Regions from separate parts of the Sporosarcina siberiensis genome, predicted to be linked through region 3. Evidence: riboswitches for the same ligand, from Rfam matches in the RefSeq annotation. Region 3 holds a riboswitch; each other region holds the start of a gene.
What was found. A riboswitch is a leader RNA that binds a small molecule or an ion and turns the genes downstream of it on or off. The one in region 3 is predicted to bind S-adenosylmethionine.
Positions count from the first base shown of each region.

Region 1: it holds a riboswitch for S-adenosylmethionine, as region 3 does, so the genes downstream of both, ACFSFY_RS10440 (2,3-diketo-5-methylthiopentyl-1-phosphate enolase) here and ACFSFY_RS12480 (hypothetical protein) in region 3, are expected to answer to the same signal.
Region 2: it holds a riboswitch for S-adenosylmethionine, as region 3 does, so the genes downstream of both, ACFSFY_RS07875 (O-acetylhomoserine aminocarboxypropyltransferase/cysteine synthase family protein) here and ACFSFY_RS12480 (hypothetical protein) in region 3, are expected to answer to the same signal.
Region 4: it holds a riboswitch for S-adenosylmethionine, as region 3 does, so the genes downstream of both, ACFSFY_RS08355 (PLP-dependent transferase) here and ACFSFY_RS12480 (hypothetical protein) in region 3, are expected to answer to the same signal.

Region 1 covers NZ_JBHUGI010000027.1:80,553-85,434, forward strand. Annotated here, with positions in the region: gene ACFSFY_RS10430 (cupin domain-containing protein) at 1-325, opposite strand, end outside; gene ACFSFY_RS10435 (2-hydroxy-3-keto-5-methylthiopentenyl-1-phosphate phosphatase) at 350-1,024, opposite strand; gene ACFSFY_RS10440 (2,3-diketo-5-methylthiopentyl-1-phosphate enolase) at 1,159-2,352, opposite strand; SAM riboswitch class I at 2,537-2,641, opposite strand; gene ACFSFY_RS10445 (glycerol-3-phosphate dehydrogenase/oxidase) at 2,856-4,523, shown strand; gene ACFSFY_RS10450 (YunC family protein) at 4,571-4,873, shown strand.
Region 2 covers NZ_JBHUGI010000021.1:99,152-104,033, forward strand. Annotated here, with positions in the region: gene ACFSFY_RS07870 (hypothetical protein) at 168-1,376, shown strand; SAM riboswitch class I at 1,526-1,641, shown strand; gene ACFSFY_RS07875 (O-acetylhomoserine aminocarboxypropyltransferase/cysteine synthase family protein) at 1,761-3,056, shown strand; gene ACFSFY_RS07880 (Ldh family oxidoreductase) at 3,174-4,241, shown strand; gene ACFSFY_RS07885 (glycine betaine uptake BCCT transporter) at 4,335-4,882, opposite strand, start outside.
Region 3 covers NZ_JBHUGI010000032.1:327,603-332,484, forward strand. Annotated here, with positions in the region: gene ACFSFY_RS12470 (M20/M25/M40 family metallo-hydrolase) at 1-290, opposite strand, end outside; gene ACFSFY_RS12475 (tetratricopeptide repeat protein) at 391-1,377, opposite strand; gene ACFSFY_RS12480 (hypothetical protein) at 1,449-1,736, opposite strand; SAM riboswitch class I at 1,806-1,905, opposite strand; gene ACFSFY_RS12485 (HNH endonuclease) at 2,184-2,501, opposite strand; gene ACFSFY_RS12490 (hypothetical protein) at 2,753-3,043, opposite strand; gene ACFSFY_RS12495 (hypothetical protein) at 3,513-4,313, opposite strand; gene ACFSFY_RS12500 (hypothetical protein) at 4,325-4,882, opposite strand, start outside.
Region 4 covers NZ_JBHUGI010000024.1:82,942-87,823, reverse strand. Annotated here, with positions in the region: gene ACFSFY_RS08360 (bifunctional homocysteine S-methyltransferase/methylenetetrahydrofolate reductase) at 1-853, opposite strand, end outside; gene ACFSFY_RS08355 (PLP-dependent transferase) at 872-1,996, opposite strand; SAM riboswitch class I at 2,075-2,181, opposite strand; SAM riboswitch class I at 2,291-2,391, opposite strand; gene ACFSFY_RS08350 (FtsX-like permease family protein) at 2,596-3,630, shown strand; gene ACFSFY_RS08345 (ABC transporter ATP-binding protein) at 3,632-4,309, shown strand; gene ACFSFY_RS08340 (HEAT repeat domain-containing protein) at 4,351-4,794, opposite strand.

The DNA of each region.
Region 1 (4,882 bases), on a different contig from region 3:
TAAGTCGTACTTCATCGTCCGTATGGTGGTGTTCCTTTTGGAAATTTACAAGCAACTCGTCCAAATTAGGTGTCGTTTCCGACAGAGAAATGATATCTGCAGTTTTATAGCCGCGCAGCTCTGAAATCGTGTCAATTTCAGTTTTAAATGCATTTAAAATACCTTGTTTATCTTCATCAGATAAGTCGAACTTTTCTCGAAGATTTTCAGGAACCTTGTTTATATCCCAGTGTTCATAGATAACTTCTTGCTGTTCTAAAAATGCTGCAACCTCTTTTTCTGATTCAATTACTATGTCCGTTCCTTGAATTGTAATCGTCGCCATTTTCATCTTCCTCTCTAATTTAAGTTATTGCTTACTATTAAATTCTGTTTCTACGATTCGTATACAATCGTAAAACGTTTCAAAAGGGTGGTAAGGAATTCCTAACTTCTTACACTTTTCGATTAAGTAGTCCCTTGCAATCACAACATCAGCAAGTTTCGCCGCTTCAAAGTCTGTCACAGAATCTCCAATGACAATACTCGTTTGTTGTTCGTTTGTTAAGTTGCGAATAATTGTTGGTTTACAACAGCCACATCCTTGGTTTGTACAATTCGCATCACATGAATGTGGAAATTCAATTTTAATATTCTCACCCAAAAAGTCACTTTCATTACAATAGACTTTATCGAAAGGACCAAATGGTTCAATCAGTGGATAAACGAAAAAATCGATGCCGCCACTTACTATATAAAGAGGAATGTCTTGATCTTTTGTAAACTGTACAAATTCAGCAAAGCCATCTCTAATTTTTGCATCTTCCAATACAAATGAAATGATTTCTTCTTTTTGAGATGTCGCGAGCAAAGAAAACATTTCCTTAACACCTTTTTGAATGGAAATTTCTTGTGCTAATATCGCGTCTTTAATTGTTTCCCAACCAGGTGGTCCAAACTTCTCCATTATATTAACGATGTTATCTTTCATTGTAATGGTCCCGTCAAAATCACAAAAGATAACGGGTCTTATTGATGTACCCAATTTTCTCAACCCCCTTCTACATATTACCGATCACCGATAATTCATAGTTCTAACTATAATAATCAAATTACAATCAGTACTTGAAGATATGTTTGTCATAATCACTACTCAATTGTGAATTTGAGAATGCTACTTTAATTCGGTTCAATTACGCCCCATTGGGTAATTGCCTGTTGCAATGGTTTAGATGTTTTTGCAGCTTCTTGTAAAGATATCTTTTGAACGCTTGCATCGATTGCAGCTCTAAAGGCTTGTGCTCCAGCAGTTGGACCATCAGAATGACCAAAAATACCCCCACCTGCATTGACTACAAGATTATCACCAAAATCATTCACTAATTGGGGTACCATTCCGGGATGAATTCCAGCAGATGGTACGGAAAACGTTTGTTCAAATCCATTCTCCTCCGTTAGTGCTTGATTAATAGCCAAAGCATCTGAGAGCGGTATAGCAACATTACCATACGGACTTGGATACAAGGAAAGATCCCCACCTATAAGACGTGTAAGCTTTCCAACGAGCAACGAGTACGAATATCCATGTCCTGCTTGTCCAGCAAGAACGCCGGATAAAGCAGAATGTGCCAATATTGGCAACCCAACATTATTATTTTCACGCAATCCTTGCAGTGCATCTAAACCATACGCATGCACATTAAATAATAATGCATTTGCTCCTAATTCAGCAGCTTGCTCCGCTTTTTCATGCAATTCATGCGTTCTTCCAGATAAATTAACGGCATACAGTGCTCGTGCTCCGGTATTTTCATAATGATTATGAATAATTTCTTTTGCAGTCGTAATTCTTTTCAAAAATGGCGTCAATTCATTTTCAAATAAAATCTCATCATCTTTTATTAAATCAATGCCGCCAGCCAGTAAATCTTCCAATTGTGAAGAGAAAAACTTTAAATCTTTACCCATGACACCTTTGAAAATGGCTTTTAACAAAGGACGATCGTATACACCTAATTGTTCACGAATACCTTTTGTACCAAATCTGGGACCTGGGAACTTACCAAGTAAATCTGCATCGAAATCCATATCGATTAACTCATATCCCTCAAAGAAAGATAATTTACCATAAACTGTGGTTAAAATTGCTGGTAAGTCTGCAGAAAAATTTGCGGAAGGATAAAATATTTTCACCGTATCTTTTAATTCGCCCTTTTCCACTGAAATTACTTCACCTTTATGTTTTTTCAATTGCTCCTGTTCAAGATGTGGAATGTCCGTCCAAGATCCAATTGTCAGTCCAAGCGCATGTTGCTCAGCAATCTTTTGTTGATTTGCATCTGTTGGAAATAAATAAGTAGCTGTTAAACCCATATTGCATCCTCCTCGATAAATCTAATAATTAGTTCGGTTGAAAATGTTTACTCTATAACTCTTTCATAGATTTTGAACTGTTTCAATCTAGAGTTAAACTTAATTTCACCTCTAACACTATCTATCTGTTTACCATAACGCTAAAAAAGACCCTATCAATTAAGAAGAGGTCTTTTCAAACAACTTCTTATCTTTTAGCTCTATTAGCTAGAAGAATTAGCACCGTGCTCAAAATGAGTCGGTTGCCGGGCTTCATTGGGCTTTTCCCTCCGCCTGCTCTGGATAAGAGTATATGTGATTTTTTTGTCTATAAAAATAGTACTTGAATTATTTCATGAAAGATTAATATTGTCAATATATTAGCAACCTGTTAAATAGTATAAATACATACATATTGCTTAACTATATCTGGTTATTCAAGTAATTTCAATAGGTATAGCCCACGGTATTATAGTATCATTTAAGTAAATCACAGAAATTATCAACGGAGGTGCACACATCTTATGAATAAACAAACTTCTAATTCTCATAGGCATGAAACGATTGCAAAAATGCAAACAGAAGAATTTGATGTATTAATCATTGGTGGCGGAGTAACCGGGGCCGGTATTGCAATGGATGCAGCAAGCCGGGGATTGAAAACGGCTCTCGTAGAAATGCAAGATTTTTCTGGTGGTACTTCCAGTCGTTCAACAAAAATGATTCACGGTGGTTTGCGCTATTTAAAAAGTTTTGAAATAAAAATCGTGTCGCAGGTTGGAAGAGAACGAGCTATCGTCTACGAAAATGGTCCGCATGTTACCACTCCACAGTGGCTTATTTTACCTATTTACAAAAATGGTACATTTGGAAAGTTCAGTTCATCAATCGGTTTGAGAGTTTATGACATGCTTGCGCGTGTTAAGAAAGATGAAAGAAAAAGCATGCTTACTGTAAAGGAAACGCTGCAAGCTGAGCCCAAGTTCAAGCAGGAAGGATTATTAGGTGCAGGGCGTTTCGTTGAATACCGTTCAGATGATGCCAGGTTAACAATAGAAGTTATGAAAGAGGCAAAAACACAAGGAGCAACAGTACTCAATTACACTAAAGTTGAAGAGTTTCTTTATACAGACGAAAAAATTGTTGGAATAAAAGTTGTGGATCAGTTGAACGGCGAGTCTTATGAAATACATGGCAAAAAGATTGTGAATGCTGCCGGTCCATGGGTTAATACAGTAAGAGAAAAAGACCTTCCTTTGGACAATAAAAAATTACACTTAACAAAAGGTGTGCATATTGTCTTCGATCAAAGTGTATTTCCATTGAAGCAGACCATTTACTTTGATACTCCTGATGGCCGAATGGTTTTGGCAATTCCAAGAGATGGTAAAACATATATCGGAACAACAGACACTGATTATGCCGGCGATTTAAAAAACCCCAAAACCACTGAACAGGATCAAAACTACTTACTGGATGCTATTCATTTTATTTTCCCGGATTTAGAGATTTCGCAATCTGATATTGAATCTAGTTGGGCAGGACTGAGACCTTTAATCCAAGAAGAAGGAAAAGATGCTTCCGAAATTTCAAGGAAAGATGAAATCTGGAAATCGAAAACCGGACTCATAACGATAGCTGGTGGAAAACTAACAGGTTACCGAAAAATGGCGGAAACGATTGTAGACTTAATAACATCCGAATACCAAAAAGAGGACGATAAAATATATTCTCCATGCAATACAAAAAACATGCCCATTTCGGGCGGTCACGTAGGTGGTTCTAAGCGTTTTGAAGCATACAAGTATTCCAAAGTTCGCCTAGGTATGGATCATGGTTTATCAAAAGAAGTCGCCTATTCTCTTGTTCAAAATTACGGTTCCAACATCGATCGTATTTTCGCGTTAATCGAGAACTATAAAACCGACGCAGAAGAGTTTGGAATGCCTGTAGATATCTATGCTCAGGTCGTCTATTCGATTGAAGATGAATTCACTTGTACTCCTGTCGATTTCTTTTGGAGACGTACCGGAGCTCTTCTGTTTGATATCGCTTGGGTACATAAGTGGAAAGAACTTGTAATCGATTTAATGTCTGAAAAACTCGAATGGAGTATTGAGCAAAAAAAGGACTTTACTGCTGATTTAGATAAACATCTGGAAAATGCTACTGTCGTTTCTGAAGAAGAGTAACCCATTGCTACTCCCCTAAATATATATAAGTGAAAGGGGTAGATTAAATGGTGTCATTGACGACTGTTATTATTGATGGGTATTCATTTACTGCAGTAACGGTTCATTTACCAAAGACTACATTGTTAACTGTTTCAAACGAAAATGGGTATATAATGTGTGGTGCACTAGATGTAGGCCTATTGAATAGGCATTTGAGTGACCGCAAAATTATAGCGGGCAGAGCAGTTGGCGTTAAAACAATTGACCAATTGCTTAATGCCCCACTCGAAATGGTTACAACTGAAGCAGAAAGTCTCGGGATTCATGCAGGTATGATTGGTAAAGATGCCTTATTGAAAATGGTGTAGCTTATAAAG
Region 2 (4,882 bases), on a different contig from region 3:
TTGAAACTTATATTAATAAGAAAGAGAGTAGGTGTAACATGATACGCTTTACTCTCATCATGTTAATGTGCTTGACATATATGATAAATGCGTATATTTCCCACCCTTTGATAACTGTTTTGTTTACTATAGTTTCAGTAGCTACTTTTCTAACGGTTGTTTTTTCTATGGAGATCAAAGGAAGGCTGTTCACATTATTTCTTTTTACTACGGGAATGATTATACATTTTATAAATGGCAATAGGGGACTTCAGCTGTTTGAGGGGATTACACAAAACCTTCCACTGCTTGCAATCCTAATATTGGCTCCTCTGCTGTCAATCCCGCTTAGAAGAGAAGGAATAATTGATACTATCGTTTCCGGGTTATCAAACAATAAAAATGATGAACGTAAAACATTTTATAGTATGAGTTCTTTTATGATGCTGTTAGCACCTATATTAAATATGGGTGCGATACGCATCGTGCATGACTTTGTAAAAGATGTTAAAATTGAGCCCAAAATGTTGTCTCGTTCTTACTACTTAGGGTTTACACCTGCCGTTCTTTGGTCACCATTTTTTGCCTCAGTAGGTATTGTAATCTATTTATTAGAAGTTAAATATATGTCCTATATATTAGTAGGAATTACGTTTTCACTTATGCAAGCTGTTGTAGGTTTGTTTTTACTGAGACCGAAAGCGACTACTCATACACTTTTACAAGAGCCTGGACAATTGAAGCCTGATGAGAATGGTTTGAAGAACATATTTTTTCTTATAGTATTTGTTTTAGGGTTGATTCTATTATTGATTAGTATGGAATCGTTGCTTCATAAACCAATGCTGTTATTGGTTAGTTTTATTTGTGTTTTGGTTCCATTTGTTTGGGTTGTTCTGCGTAATAAATGGGCTGTTGTTAGAGAAGAGTATTTGCACTATAAGGACCGTTTGTTAATTGGATCTAGAATGGAAATCTCCCTATTTTTAAGTGCGGGTATTTTCGGGAATGCAATTGCCAATACACCTTTTATTAATGTGCTAAAAAGCGCAATAGAGTGGTCAGTAAATGAATCACTTGCTGTATTGTTTTTGTTTATCCTCTTGTTTGTGACCGGGGTAGCAATGATTGGAGTTCACCAAATCATTTCAATACCTTTAATTTTATTAACGCTTATTGAATCAGGAATTCCATTTAATCCTTTACCTATTGCTTTTATGTGTATTTTTAGTTGGATGCTATCAGCTGCTATTAGTCCTTTAAATGCGATGAACATTATAATAAGCCAGAATGTAAAAAAAGATGGTTTTACCGTTGCGTTTAAATGGAATGGATTGTATTTTCTAGTAATTACTTTAATGGCATTTGGTTACATATATATTATTGATATGTTTTAAAAAGGATGTATTTTCATTAAAAGTAAGTATGCTTAGACTAAAAGTCTTTTTTTAGAATTAGTTTTCAGAAACTTTTAAATAAACACTTGACTTTATATTGCGACTACATCTATACTATGTAACAAGATGGAAAACTGAATACAACAACACTCTTATCAAGAGCGGCGGAGGGATTAGGCCCTACGATGCCCAGCAACCAGCAAGTGACCAACTTGCAAAGGTGCTACTTCCTACAGTTTCGTGTAAACGGACTGAAAGATAAGGGGAGGAATTTGCGAAAGCGTAACCCTCTTCTTAAGCGAAGGGGGTTATTTTTTATTCCTTGGAACCCCCAACGCCTCCGCACTATATTTTTCATCTAAAAAACTACTGGAGGTAATGACAATGACAAACGAAAACCTAAAACCTGAAACACTTCTACTACACGGTGGACAAAAGCCTGATCCGGTGACTGGATCCCGTGCGTTGCCAATTCATAGAACAACTTCTTTCGTTTTTCGAGATACGGAACATGCACAAAACTTATTTGGTTTATCAGAAGCTGGAAACATCTACTCACGAATTACGAATCCGACGGTAGCTGTGTTTGAAGAACGCCTAGCGCTTCTCGAGGGCGGAACGGCTGCGGTAGCTCTTTCTTCGGGAATGGCCGCAATTGCTTTCTCAATTTTGAATGTTGCAGGTACTGGTGATGAGATAGTGGCAGCAAGTAATTTGTACGGTGGCACATATAACTTATTTGCGGTTACACTTCCTCGTTATGGAATTACTGTGAAGTTTGTTGATGTGACGGATCCAGAAAACTTCCGGGCTGCAATTACGGATAAAACGAAAGCGATTTTTGCAGAAACAATCGGAAATCCAGGTCTTCACGTTCTTGATATCGAAGCTGTAGCAGAAGTTGCACATGAAAACGGATTGCCGTTACTGATTGACAATACATTCCCATCACCATATGGTTCAAATCCAATTGAGTTTGGAGCGGATGTCGTGATTCATTCCGCAACGAAATGGATTGGTGGCCACGGTACGACTATTGGTGGAATTGTGGTCGATGCTGGAAAGTTTGATTGGACACAAGGTAGATTCCCAGGATTTACAGAGCCCGATGCATCGTATGGTGGCTTGCGTTACGGAATTGACGCAGCGGCAGCAGCATTCGCAACAAAACTGCGCGTACAGTTATTACGCGACTTTGGACCATGTCTCGACCCTGACAGTGCATTCAACTTCTTGCAAGGGTTAGAAACGCTTCACTTGCGTGTTCCAAGACATAATGAAAATGCGGTTAAAGTGGCTGAATTCTTGAAGAATCATCCTTCAGTGGAATGGGTTACTTTTACAGGTAATACAGATCATCCATCACATGATCTTGCTAAGAAGTATTTGAAGAATGGTTTTGGTTCTATCGTGATTTTCGGCATTAAAGGTGGCCGTGATGCGGGTAGAAAAGTAATTGACAATGTGGATATCTGGTCGCATGTAGCGAACGTAGGGGATGCAAAATCACTAATCATCCATCCGGCTTCGACAACACATCAACAACTAGGTCCGGAAGATTTGAAGAAGTCTGGTGTTACAGAAGAGCTTATCAGACTTTCAGTAGGCCTAGAATCAGTTGATGATATCATTGCAGATCTTAAACAAGCGATTGAGAAGGCAGTTCCAGTGACGGTGTGATTAGAGTATATTGCGAGAGACGGTTTATTCGTCTCTCTTTTGTTGGTGGTACAGCAGATTCCATCTATAATTCCTAGTATCAAATGATGAAAACGAATGCAAAGGGGACTTAAAACAATGAATATAGAAAAAAGAATACCTGTGAAACAGTTGAAAAAGTTTTGTTATGAAGTATTTACAGCTCTCGGTATACCAAAGAATGAATCTGAAGTGATAGCGGATAGTTTAGTCGATGCGAATGTGATGGGAGTAGATTCACATGGAGTTACAAGATTAGCGGATTACATAGGTCGATTAGAAAATGGAGTGATTAAAAATCACACGGAGTTAACGGTATTAAGAGAAACTGAAACAACGACGCTATACGATGCAAATAACGGTTGGGGTCAATATGCAGGGAAAATTGCAATGGAAAATGCGATAGAAAAAGCAAAGAAATATGGTAGTGCATTTGTAGGTGTTAGTAATTCAAATCATTTTGGGACCGCTTCATATTTCACGAGAATGGCAGCCAATGCAGGTTGTCTAGGAATCGCTATGACGAACACGTCGCCAATAATGGTTGCATGGGGAGCGAAGAAACCTACATTAGGGACGAACCCAATCTCTATTGCCGTTCCTTCGAACAATGAGCCCGTAATTTTGGATATGGCAACTAGTAATGTAGCTCGAGGGAGAATTAATTTAGCTGCAAAGAATGGAGAAGAAATTCCAGAAGGATGGGCTATTACAGAAGACGGTCATGATACGACCGATGCACAAGAAGCCCTGGATGGTTTTCTGCTTCCTTTTGGATCTAAAGGGTCTGGGCTGTCGATGATGATTGATATAATGACCGGCGTAATGACCGGAGCCATGTTTGGAGAACATATTTCACAAATGTACAATGACACGAGACCACAACAGTTAGGTCACACATTTATTGTATTTGATATTGAAAGTTTCATGGATTTGGATACATTTAAACAGAGAATGGATGATCGCATTACACAAACGGTCACAAGTCCTCCAAGTGCCGCTCATCAGAAAGTATATATGCCTGGAGAAATAGAACAAATCAAAAGAGAGAAGAGCTTGAAGGAAGGTATTGTTTTAACACAAGCGATTTATAATGAATTGCAAGAGCTTGGGCATAAATATAATATTTCAATAGAAGAGTATCTAACGGATGCAAGTTCAAAATGAATGAATTTCGGAACTTATAGAAATAGACGTGCTTACAATTGAGCAATTCTCTTTAAACAAAAAAACAATTCCTGTTAAGGAATTGTTTTTTGTTTACTTTTTCATTAATTTTAGTTCTTCTTTTAATGATTTCATTAATGCAATTACCATTAAGACTATGACAAAAGAGAAGGGTAATGCTGCGATAATGATCGTATTTTGTAAGGCGGTAAGACCGTTTACAGATAAAAGAATTACTGCGATTGTTGATTGGATGATACCCCAAGTTAGTTTCACCGTGTTTGGCGGAGTTAATGACCCATTTGTCGATTGCATACCTAAGACAAAAGTTGCTGAGTCTGCCGATGTGATGAAAAACGAGATGATCAATAAGATTGCTACAAACGAAAGAATTAGCGATAACGGCATTGTGTTAAACATTTCAAAGACAACAAGCTCTGTGGATGCACTTGCCAAATCTTGAATACCTGTACTTTGGATATTAATAGCCGTTGATCCGAATGCAGAAAACCAAAATGCACCAATAACTGTTGGAACGACGAGAACGCCGAATAAAAATTCTTTAATCGTACGACCCTTTGATACACGGGCTATAAACATTCCGACGAAAGGTGCCCATGCAATCCACCATGACCAGTAAA
Region 3 (4,882 bases):
GCGATATATACATCGATCTTATCCAACGGAATCTCCGTCGGTCCATAGCTCGATTCACTTCTGCCGTCGACAACTGTTTCCAAGTGACTCACCCATTCTTCTTCAGTCAGCACGCCATCAACTGACAAAATCCCATCTTCCAACCTCGTCACAATCGACAACTTCTCCAGATGGGATTCTAGAAAACCCTTATTGTGTGCAGTAAGACCGCCCACTTCAAATTGACCCTCACAAACTTCCTTCACTTCATAACCATATCCATTCAATAAACCATTCCAATTTTTCATCATCTCATCATCTCCATTTCATTTGATACCCCAAGTATACGGAAATGACTGTGACGCCCTTGTCACAGAAAAAGCCTCCCTACTGAGTAGAGAGGCTTCGAAATTATTCAGCATCATGTTGGATAATAAAAAACGTGCACGGTTCAATACGATAACTTTGCGTTCCCCGGACTGACTGGATGAATCGTTCAGGCAATCCGACTTCGACCAGTTTTTGTTTCACTCGCCGGATCTTTTGCCGATAATTATCCCAGTTAAAATCCTCGCTATCGTGAAACATTTCTTCCTGATTGCCGATGAGCTCATATAACGGCAATGCTTCCTGTTTGGCTGATTTTAACAGCAGCCGCTTCAGCAAATTTCCCAGCTGATGGGATATTCTTATGCTCAGATCACCGCTTTGAATATAAGGCTCTTCCACCGTCAAATCCACCCATACATCACCAGGCGATACATTCGATTCCAATTCTTTATACCGGTCACGTGAGATGAATTCTTCACCTGTATTGCTATTCAGCCGGTATTCCTTCAGAGCCAGCAGCGCTTTGACATCCGCTGAAAGTTGATCGATGCTGATGCCTTCTGTCTCTAGCGATTCTTCTGGCTGCAAGTCATCCACTGCCCGCATCGATTCTTTCACAAGCATCATCGCAGAGTAGCTGATGAACAAATGTGCCTTAACAACCTGATCCTCTGCCAATGGGAAATCCGGCGAGCTGTGTAAAATCGATTCTTTAAAAAAAGAAATCGCCTTTGTCCAATTCCCGTCTTTATAGTGGAGAAAGGCATATCGGTAATTCGCTTCCGCGTTATGCGGATCGATCCGCAAAATCTGCTGAAATGTCTGCTTGGCGACATAAGGATCCTTCCGATCGGTCTTCATATAAAAGGCATGTTCCAGCATAATGCCAATGAAATCATTTTGCTTGTCCGGATTATCAATCTTCAACTTCCGCTCCAGGTCCAGTATCTGAAAAGCCAATTGCGCAAGATGTGCATTGAAACCAAACGGTTCATTCCGCCTGGCTTCTTTCAACTTTCCGTACAGCTCTTGCAACCGCTTTTCACCTGTCACTTTTAAACGATTCATGAACTCCCCCCTCTACTTGACCTTAGGAAAAAACATCTAGATTGATTCACATATTAAAATCCTACCTCACTTCACACCAATGGCAAGTGTTCTCCAAACACATTCTTCATCAGCGCACGCTTCTTATCCTCTTTTACAGCTGTCAACTTGTCGATTTCTTGTTGGACGGCATGGATTTCAGCCATCTCCTGTTGAATGAACGTACGTGAAATCGTATCGCCTTGCTCATAATAATCGATTTTCCGCTGCAGCTCTGCCACATGCTGATGCCGCTGCATTGCACTTGCCGTTCCCGTCGGTTGTCGTTTCTGCACATTTTTTAGCTGGTCATACAATTCTTTTAATCTCGTCATTATCATCACTCCTGAATATTTTTCCAAACAAAAACTCTTCCCCCAATGAGAGAAGAGTTTGCATGCAAAAATTTCTCCTCATCGTTCAGGTTCCCCTGTTGGACGTAGCACCTTACCACAAGGCAGGTTGCTGAGACTTCGTCGGGCCAATTCCCTCCGTCTCTCTAAATAAGAAAAGAGTTTATGTTTAGTTGAGTATTAGTATAGGGCAAGTGAAGAATTCTGTCAATATGATTGTTTCTCTAAGGCCAATTCTTCAATCCATTTTCAAGGTACCTACGTGAGAAAAAACAACAAATAATTTAACCAATTGTATATATATACAAATCAGATAAACTTTTCAGCACATACATAGTAAATATGCATTTGTAGTGTATAGTCTTAATACTTTCACGCACAGCTGCCCAATATTCATCTATATAAATATTTTGAGCGTTATAGAAAAGTTAATAATCATTCATATTTTTCTTCCACTTTATAAAAAGATAACAACTTTTTTATTGTTATTTCAATTCCATACTTATGGAAGAGATCCTTTCTATTGGCAAATAATATTTTAACCATTTTAGATTTGTCAACTTGTAAACCGTAATGAATTTCACGATGACAATTCGGACATAATGTAACAATATTATCAGCAAAATCAATAGTGTTTTCAAATTGAGTTTGGGTAAACATGGGGACTAAGTGGTGCCCTTCTACAAAAGGTTTATTTAATTGTTCATTAATAAAGATTTTGGGGTACCTGTGTGAGAAACAACAACAAACAATTCAACCAATTGTATACACATACAAAATAAATGAACTTTTCAGCATATGCCTAATAAATATGTAATTGTAGTGTATAGTCAGAATACTTTCACGCACAGTTACTTAAAATTTAAAGTAAACAGTCATTGGAAAGTAGCATTCCAATGACTGTTTACCTTCGCCTTACTAGACAGTGGCTCAAAACTCCGCTTAGTTAGCTCATTCTGTCCGCAATCCTAAAATGAATAGAGGAAATATATATTCATTCAAAACTAGCAGAAACTGTTTGTTTGAAATTGATGATTACAATCACCTAGTAACGTAATTGGCTTATCAAGTATTTTAGGTTCTAGGGTTAAGCTGGATATATATACATGAAAGTTATTCCCTTGTAAATCACAAACTGTTGCACGTTTGTTTTTTATGTTTAAAATTTTTACATACCGTGGTTTAACGTTCCCCATAAAAGCCAGGTCACCTACCGACCGCTTAGTTTCTATAACCATTTCTTTAATTCTGGATACTATTACATCAGATTTATTCACCAAATGAAACTCTTTCATTTAGCTCCTCCTCACTATGGATTCAACTTTCATAAGAATCCGACTTTGTTATGAATAACAGCATTTAGTGTAAATAGTATTATTCTATGAGTCTTTACCAAACGCTAGAACATTAACCATCAGTTAAAAAACCTTTTATAATCGCTCTGGTTTAGACATATTTAGTCGGGGTTTTCTCAACTTGGTGTAAAAAACAATTAGAACTTAACCCATTTCTGCCCAGGTAAATATTCTCAATTTCTATAAAGATATTTAAATGCTATCTTTAACTTTTTATGCAAATCTTAATATACGTATTCTCAATTATTGATAAATGGATAATTGTTTTATTGAAACGTTTAGTATTATATAAATAAAAAAACCGAATTACGAAATGATTTGAAATCATTTTGTAATCCAGTATTTTACGTCAATTAAATTATTGGCAAATAAATTGGCCATTCAGCGATACTTAAGGAATTTTCTATGTTTAAGAAAATGAACAAACACAAGGTACTGTTTCATCTTGTATTTTAAGGAAGCTCTCGACGCCTTCCCTCTCCATTCGCTCTCTATAATCTTTTAGCGTGTAAGGGCCGCCATCTTTTTTCAAAATCGTAACATTTTTGTCGAAATGTTTTCGGAAGTTCTCCTCCATTTCTTCCTGCAATGCATACTTGTCTGGCCAAACTTGATATAGCTGTGCATAATGCTGAAATCCACCACGCACACAACGGCCAGCACAGTTTGCATGTGAAAAACCTAATGCATACATACGTGGTAGTGGAATGCCCCACTCTTTTTCAATAATCGCCTTCACATCTAAATCTTCACGAAAAGTTTCTATCATCGGAAAACGTGTTTCTACAGGTTCGATCGGATTATGTTCGTAAAATGCGGTTAGATTCTCCGCTCGATGCGATTCATGTGGACCAATACCGAAGTAAAGAATAGGTTCTAGGTTCCGTTCATCCCGAAGCTCTTCCAAAAAAACAATCGTCTGCTTCACTTTCAGTTCCTCTGAACATCGTGCTAAACGAGAATTACCAAGGAAGCGCGTATCGTAAAACACTTCCTCCGGAGTTCGTCCATCCATTCGTTCAGTAACTTCAATTCCTATATACTCGGCAACTTCGTCCATAAATCTATAATTATCCTCATCTTCCCAAAGCGTATTCGTAAAGAAAAGGATACAATTTTCTATTCCATGTGCTTGTACCATTTGATAGGCTACAAAAGCACTTGAAGCACCTCCGCTATACATTGCAACATGGACTGGTTTTCTAGTCATTTGAACCTCTCCTATTCAATGTATTCATTTATTAATTTATAAATAATATAATCTATTTCTTCCCTAGGGACAGTCTTACCAGCATTCTTAATCATACGATTAACATTATCATAAATAATATTAGATTTAGTAGATAACTCTAGTTTTCTAATTTTCTTATACTTATTATTATAGGTCAATTCGACAACATCATCACTGATTACGTCTTGATCATCCAAACTAATCAAGTCATTTTTAACTTGGCTTAAAAATAACTCATAAGTTGTGTCAGACCAATTTACCAACTCAGTTCCGATATAGATCATTGACATCTCTTCAATAGTCGATGCTTGTTTTAACGAAGACAATAAGCGATTTTTGATAATCACCTCAGCATCATATTCTTTTAAAAAGTCATCTTTAATAATAAAACTTTCTATATCTAGCTGTTCAAGCAGGTAATTTTTCACTGATTCTACAAAAAGTTTGTGATGTAACCTCAATTCAGACATTAACGCTTTTAAACCCTCTATATTATTGCCATACTTATCCTGTAAATATTCGATACTTGCTAGAGGTGTAACTTCGCT
Region 4 (4,882 bases), on a different contig from region 3:
TTCTGTTGATGAAACCCTCTGCTAATGCCTGAATATGCTCAGGTGTTGTACCGCAACATCCACCGATAAGATGAATCCCTTCACTACGGAAACTCTCTGCCTGCTCTTTAAAATACTCCGGTTTATTCTCATAAAATAATTTCCCATCCTGATAGCTAGGCAAACTCGCATTTGGATACACTGCAAGCATTGCACGTTTTGGGAGGGGTACGAATTCCAATGATTTAAGCATATGATAAGGGCCGAATTTACAATTGATACCAACAACGTCTGCTCCCAATTCCTCCAATTTTAAAAGGGAATCTGCAAGCGTCATCCCATTTTGCAAGACCCCAGCTTCTTGCATTGAAACGTTCGCGATGATTGGTAGGTCTGATACTTCACGAGCAATTTTAAGTACTGTTGTTAACTCATCAAAGTCATAATAAGTTTCAAGAATTAATCCGTCCACCCCTTCAAGAAGAAGGCAATACAATTGCTCTCTAAAACTTCTCTTGATTTCCTCTTTAGTTCCAATTTCAGTTTGGGAGCCGTGAATACCTCCAATTGTTCCAAGAATAAATGTATCTTCCTTTGCTGCTTGTTTTGCTAATTTAACAGCAGCTTGATTGATTTTTTTCACTTGATCTTCTAAACCGTATCTTGAAAGTTTAATATAATTTGCACCGTATGTATTCGTTTGAATAACGTCGGCACCCGCTTGAATATAAGCTTGATGTATATGAAGAACTTGTTCTGGGTGTGTCAAGTTCAACTCTTCAAAACAGCGGTCCACTCCGTGAGAATATAGAAGGGTTCCCATTGCGCCATCGCCAATTAGTATGCGTTCCCTCATCGTTTTTAGTAAATCCAACCAATTCACTTCCCTTTCCTAAACTTCAAGATTCAATAATTTTTCACACTCTTGAAATGCCTGTTGTAAATCTGCAACCAAATCTATTTCATCTTCTATCCCTACAGAAATTCGAAGCAAACAATTGGTTAGTCCATATTCCTTTCGGATATCTTCAGGTATCTCTGCATGCGTTTGCGTTGCGGGGTACGTAATAAAACTCTCCACTCCACCCAAACTTTCCGCAAATGAAAACAATTTCAGCGACTTTAAAAATGTCGACACCCATTCTTCTTTTGCTATTAAAAAGCTAACCATACCTCCTCTTCTAGGATAAAATACATCCGTTACTGAAGAATGGTCTTCTAAAAATTGTTGAATGATAAGAGCATTCTTTTCATGTTGGTTCATACGCAGTGCAAGTGTCTTTAAGCCTCTAATTAAAAGCCAACAATCAAAAGGAGCTAGGATAGATCCACATGCATTGTGTAAATACTTTAATTCTTTGCCTAACTTTTCTCCTTTTGAAATAACGAGACCAGCAAGTATATCGTTATGACCCCCTAAATATTTAGTTGCACTGTGAATCACAACATCTGCACCTTCTTCAATTGGACGTTGTATATAAGGAGTATAAAAAGTATTATCTACAATTAATAACAGCTCATGTCTCTCAGTGAATTTGGCCGTTAACGCTATATCTGTTTCCTGCATCAGCGGGTTTGTCGGTGTCTCAAGAAAAACGGCCTTTGTATTTTCCTGAATATATTCGTTAAGTTGCTCTTCTTCTCTCCCGTCCCAATACGTAAAAGTAAAACCATAATTCCTCTCAAATAATTCAAACATTCTATAAGAGCCACCATAAAGATCTCGAGAGACAATAAAGTGCGAATCTTTTTCAAACATTGAAAATACAAGTTGAACTGCACTCATTCCGGAACTACAGGCAAATGCATCGTCACCACTTTCAAGACTTGCGACTGCTTCTTCTAATACATCTCGCGTAGGACTTCCAGTTCTTGAATAAGCATAACCTTGACCGAGTCCAATTTCATCATGATGATATGCTGTTGAAAGATAAATCGGAGTACTTATAGCACCATGCTTTTCATCTTTTCGATTACCTATTTGTACGAGTTCTGTCTGTTTACTAAAATGAACCAAAAACAATCCCTCCTTTGAATTAAAATCTTACAAATAAAAAATCATCTCCCTCAAATGCATAGGAAGATGACCAAATAAAACTCATCTTCCAAGTCGTTGATAGACTTGCTGGAATTAGCACCTTTCCATAAATGGGGGTTGCTGAGGCGTCATCGGGCCAGTCCCTAAACCTCTCTAGATAAGAAAACTATTCAATTTTAGATATCGATTTCCAAACTCTCTAAATTAATTTACTAAATAAAAAATCCCCTTCATTATAAAAGAAGAGGGTTTTGCAAAATTCGCGTTTTTCTCTTCTCATCTCCAAGTTATTAACTACTGGAATTAGCACAGTACTATAAAAGTCTGTTGCTGAGGTATCATAGGGCCAGTCCCTTCACCTCTCTGGATAAGAAAATTTCTATTAAGTTATTGATGTTCACATTACACGTAACATTTGAAAGTGTCAAGCAATTTTAAAAAGTGGGAAACCTTATAATTAAATCTCTTTTTCGATTTTTTAATATTTCTTCATCATAGAAAAAGTGTACTCAAGTTAATGTTCCGTTCATACTCGAGCGTTACACTATATTAAGAAGCTAATTTATGGAGGAGATTTTATGTATATTGCATGGAAAGAAATCAAAAAGAATAAGACACGTTTTATAATATTAGGATCGATTGTATTTCTGGTTAGCTTTTTAACCTTTATCATATCAGGATTATCGAACGGGTTATCACAAGATAATGCCGCCTTAATAAAAAATCTATCTGATGGTCAATTTTATATGAATTCAGATGCCGATGAAACGTACAATCTTTCACGAATAGATGTCAATGTGCAAGACCAAATCCTTAGTGAACAAAAGGATGCAGCGGCATTTTCTATTCAAATGGGATTTTTAAATGATCCAGAAGATAAACAACGAAGTGTTGCGTTTGTAACATCGACTGAATCGAATCTGTTCCAAAAAGTAAAAGATGGAGAAATAATATTAGATCAATCATTGGAAGATGCAGGAATTAGTATTGGCGATGTACTTACAAACAATCAGTTCAGTGGTGAATTTATTGTAAAAGGTTTTGTAGATCAAGAAAAATACAGTCATGCGCCTGTTGCATACATTAATATGGAAAACTACAAAGAAATCTATCGTGTTAATGAAATGCAATTGGTATTTATTCCAGGACAAGATAAGGGTCAAACGTACACTGGGCTTCAATCTTTTTCTAATAAAAGCTTTTTAAACACTATTCCTAGTTACAGTGCAGAACAAATGTCACTAAATATGATTGTTTGGTTTTTAGTTGTCATTAGTGGTATGTTGTTCGCTATTTTCTTCTATATGATGAATGTACAAAAAATAGGATTATACGGAATTCTTAAAGCGATTGGAGTAAAAACAAGCTCATTATTTAAAATGATGTGGACACAAATGCTTTTCGTAACAGCGATTGCTTTAACGTTATCAATAGCACTTAGTCAAGGATTTAATTTTATTGTTCCTAAGGGAATGCCTTATAATTTGCCTTATGAAACGACTATTCAATTATCAATCATTTTCATAATCATTGGCTTTATTGGGGCTACACTTTCTGGTATACAAATTAAAAAAGTTGAACCACTACAAGCTATTCAACAAGGAGATGTTTAATATGACCATATTTAGAATAGATGAAATGAAAAAGTCATTTACAAATGGTGATGTAGAAGAACAAATTTTAAAAGGGGTTAATATTTCATTAAAAGAAGGAGAGATAACTGCATTAGTAGGCGCTTCAGGGTCTGGTAAAAGTACAATTTTAACGATTGCGGCAGGGCTTCAGCAAGCAACAGATGGCGATATAGTATTCGAAGGACAATACTTAACAAATATGAATCAAGAACAGATTCGTAAAATACGATCAAGTGATTTTGGTTTTGTTTTTCAATCTGCTCATCTTGTCCCCTTCCTTACAGTTAAAGAACAACTGATGTTAATGCTAGATGTCTCAGAATCGAAATTGAAAAAACATTCACAAATAGCAGAAGTTGAAAAAATCCTAAAATTAGTAGATATGAATCATAGAAAAGATGCATATCCCTCTTCCCTATCAGGAGGAGAAAAGCAACGAGTTGCGATTGCTCGTGCAATTATACACAAACCAAAAATGTTGTTCGCAGACGAACCAACTGCAAGCCTGGATTCTAAAAGATCAAAAGATGTGATGTTATTAATTCGTGACTTGACTAAAACAATGAATATTACCACATTAATGGTTACTCATGATGAAGACATGCTGGGCTATGCGGATCATGTTATTACAGTAAAAGATGGATTAGTAGTTAAATAAAAAGAAACGCATGGAGAAATCTCCATGCGTTCTTTTTATATTTATCTTCTTGTAGCTGCTTCTTCCCATATGTTCTTAAGCCAGCTATCAAATTCAGTTCCCTTTTCACCTTCATACGTGTCGTATAAGTCCAGTCTCATGTTTTTCAACTTTTCCTTATATTCCTCATACGTATGTCCTGCAGGTAAACTTTTCTTAATTCTAACAAAAACTTTAGATGCATCCTTAATTAAATCACCTTTTTTCTGAGTTGGCATTGAAACATCTTCACCAAAACCCTTTAGATGACGATAAGCAGCTTCTTGTAATTTATATACTGCGTCATTTTCCATTCTATTTACAAGAACATCAATTGTTCTTTTATGTTTCCATTTTCCTAATTCTTCAATTGCATCAAAGCGCTCCCGCCAATTCGACGTGCGATTCGCAGCCTTTTTCAGCTCATCATAATTTGGTGGTAATTCATTCATTATTGCTTTATTCATTTTAACCATTCTCCTTTTTTTAAATCCAATTGAAAATATGTTTTTCATTTCAAGACACTCTTCTTATCTATTGTACCATCTTCTGCTG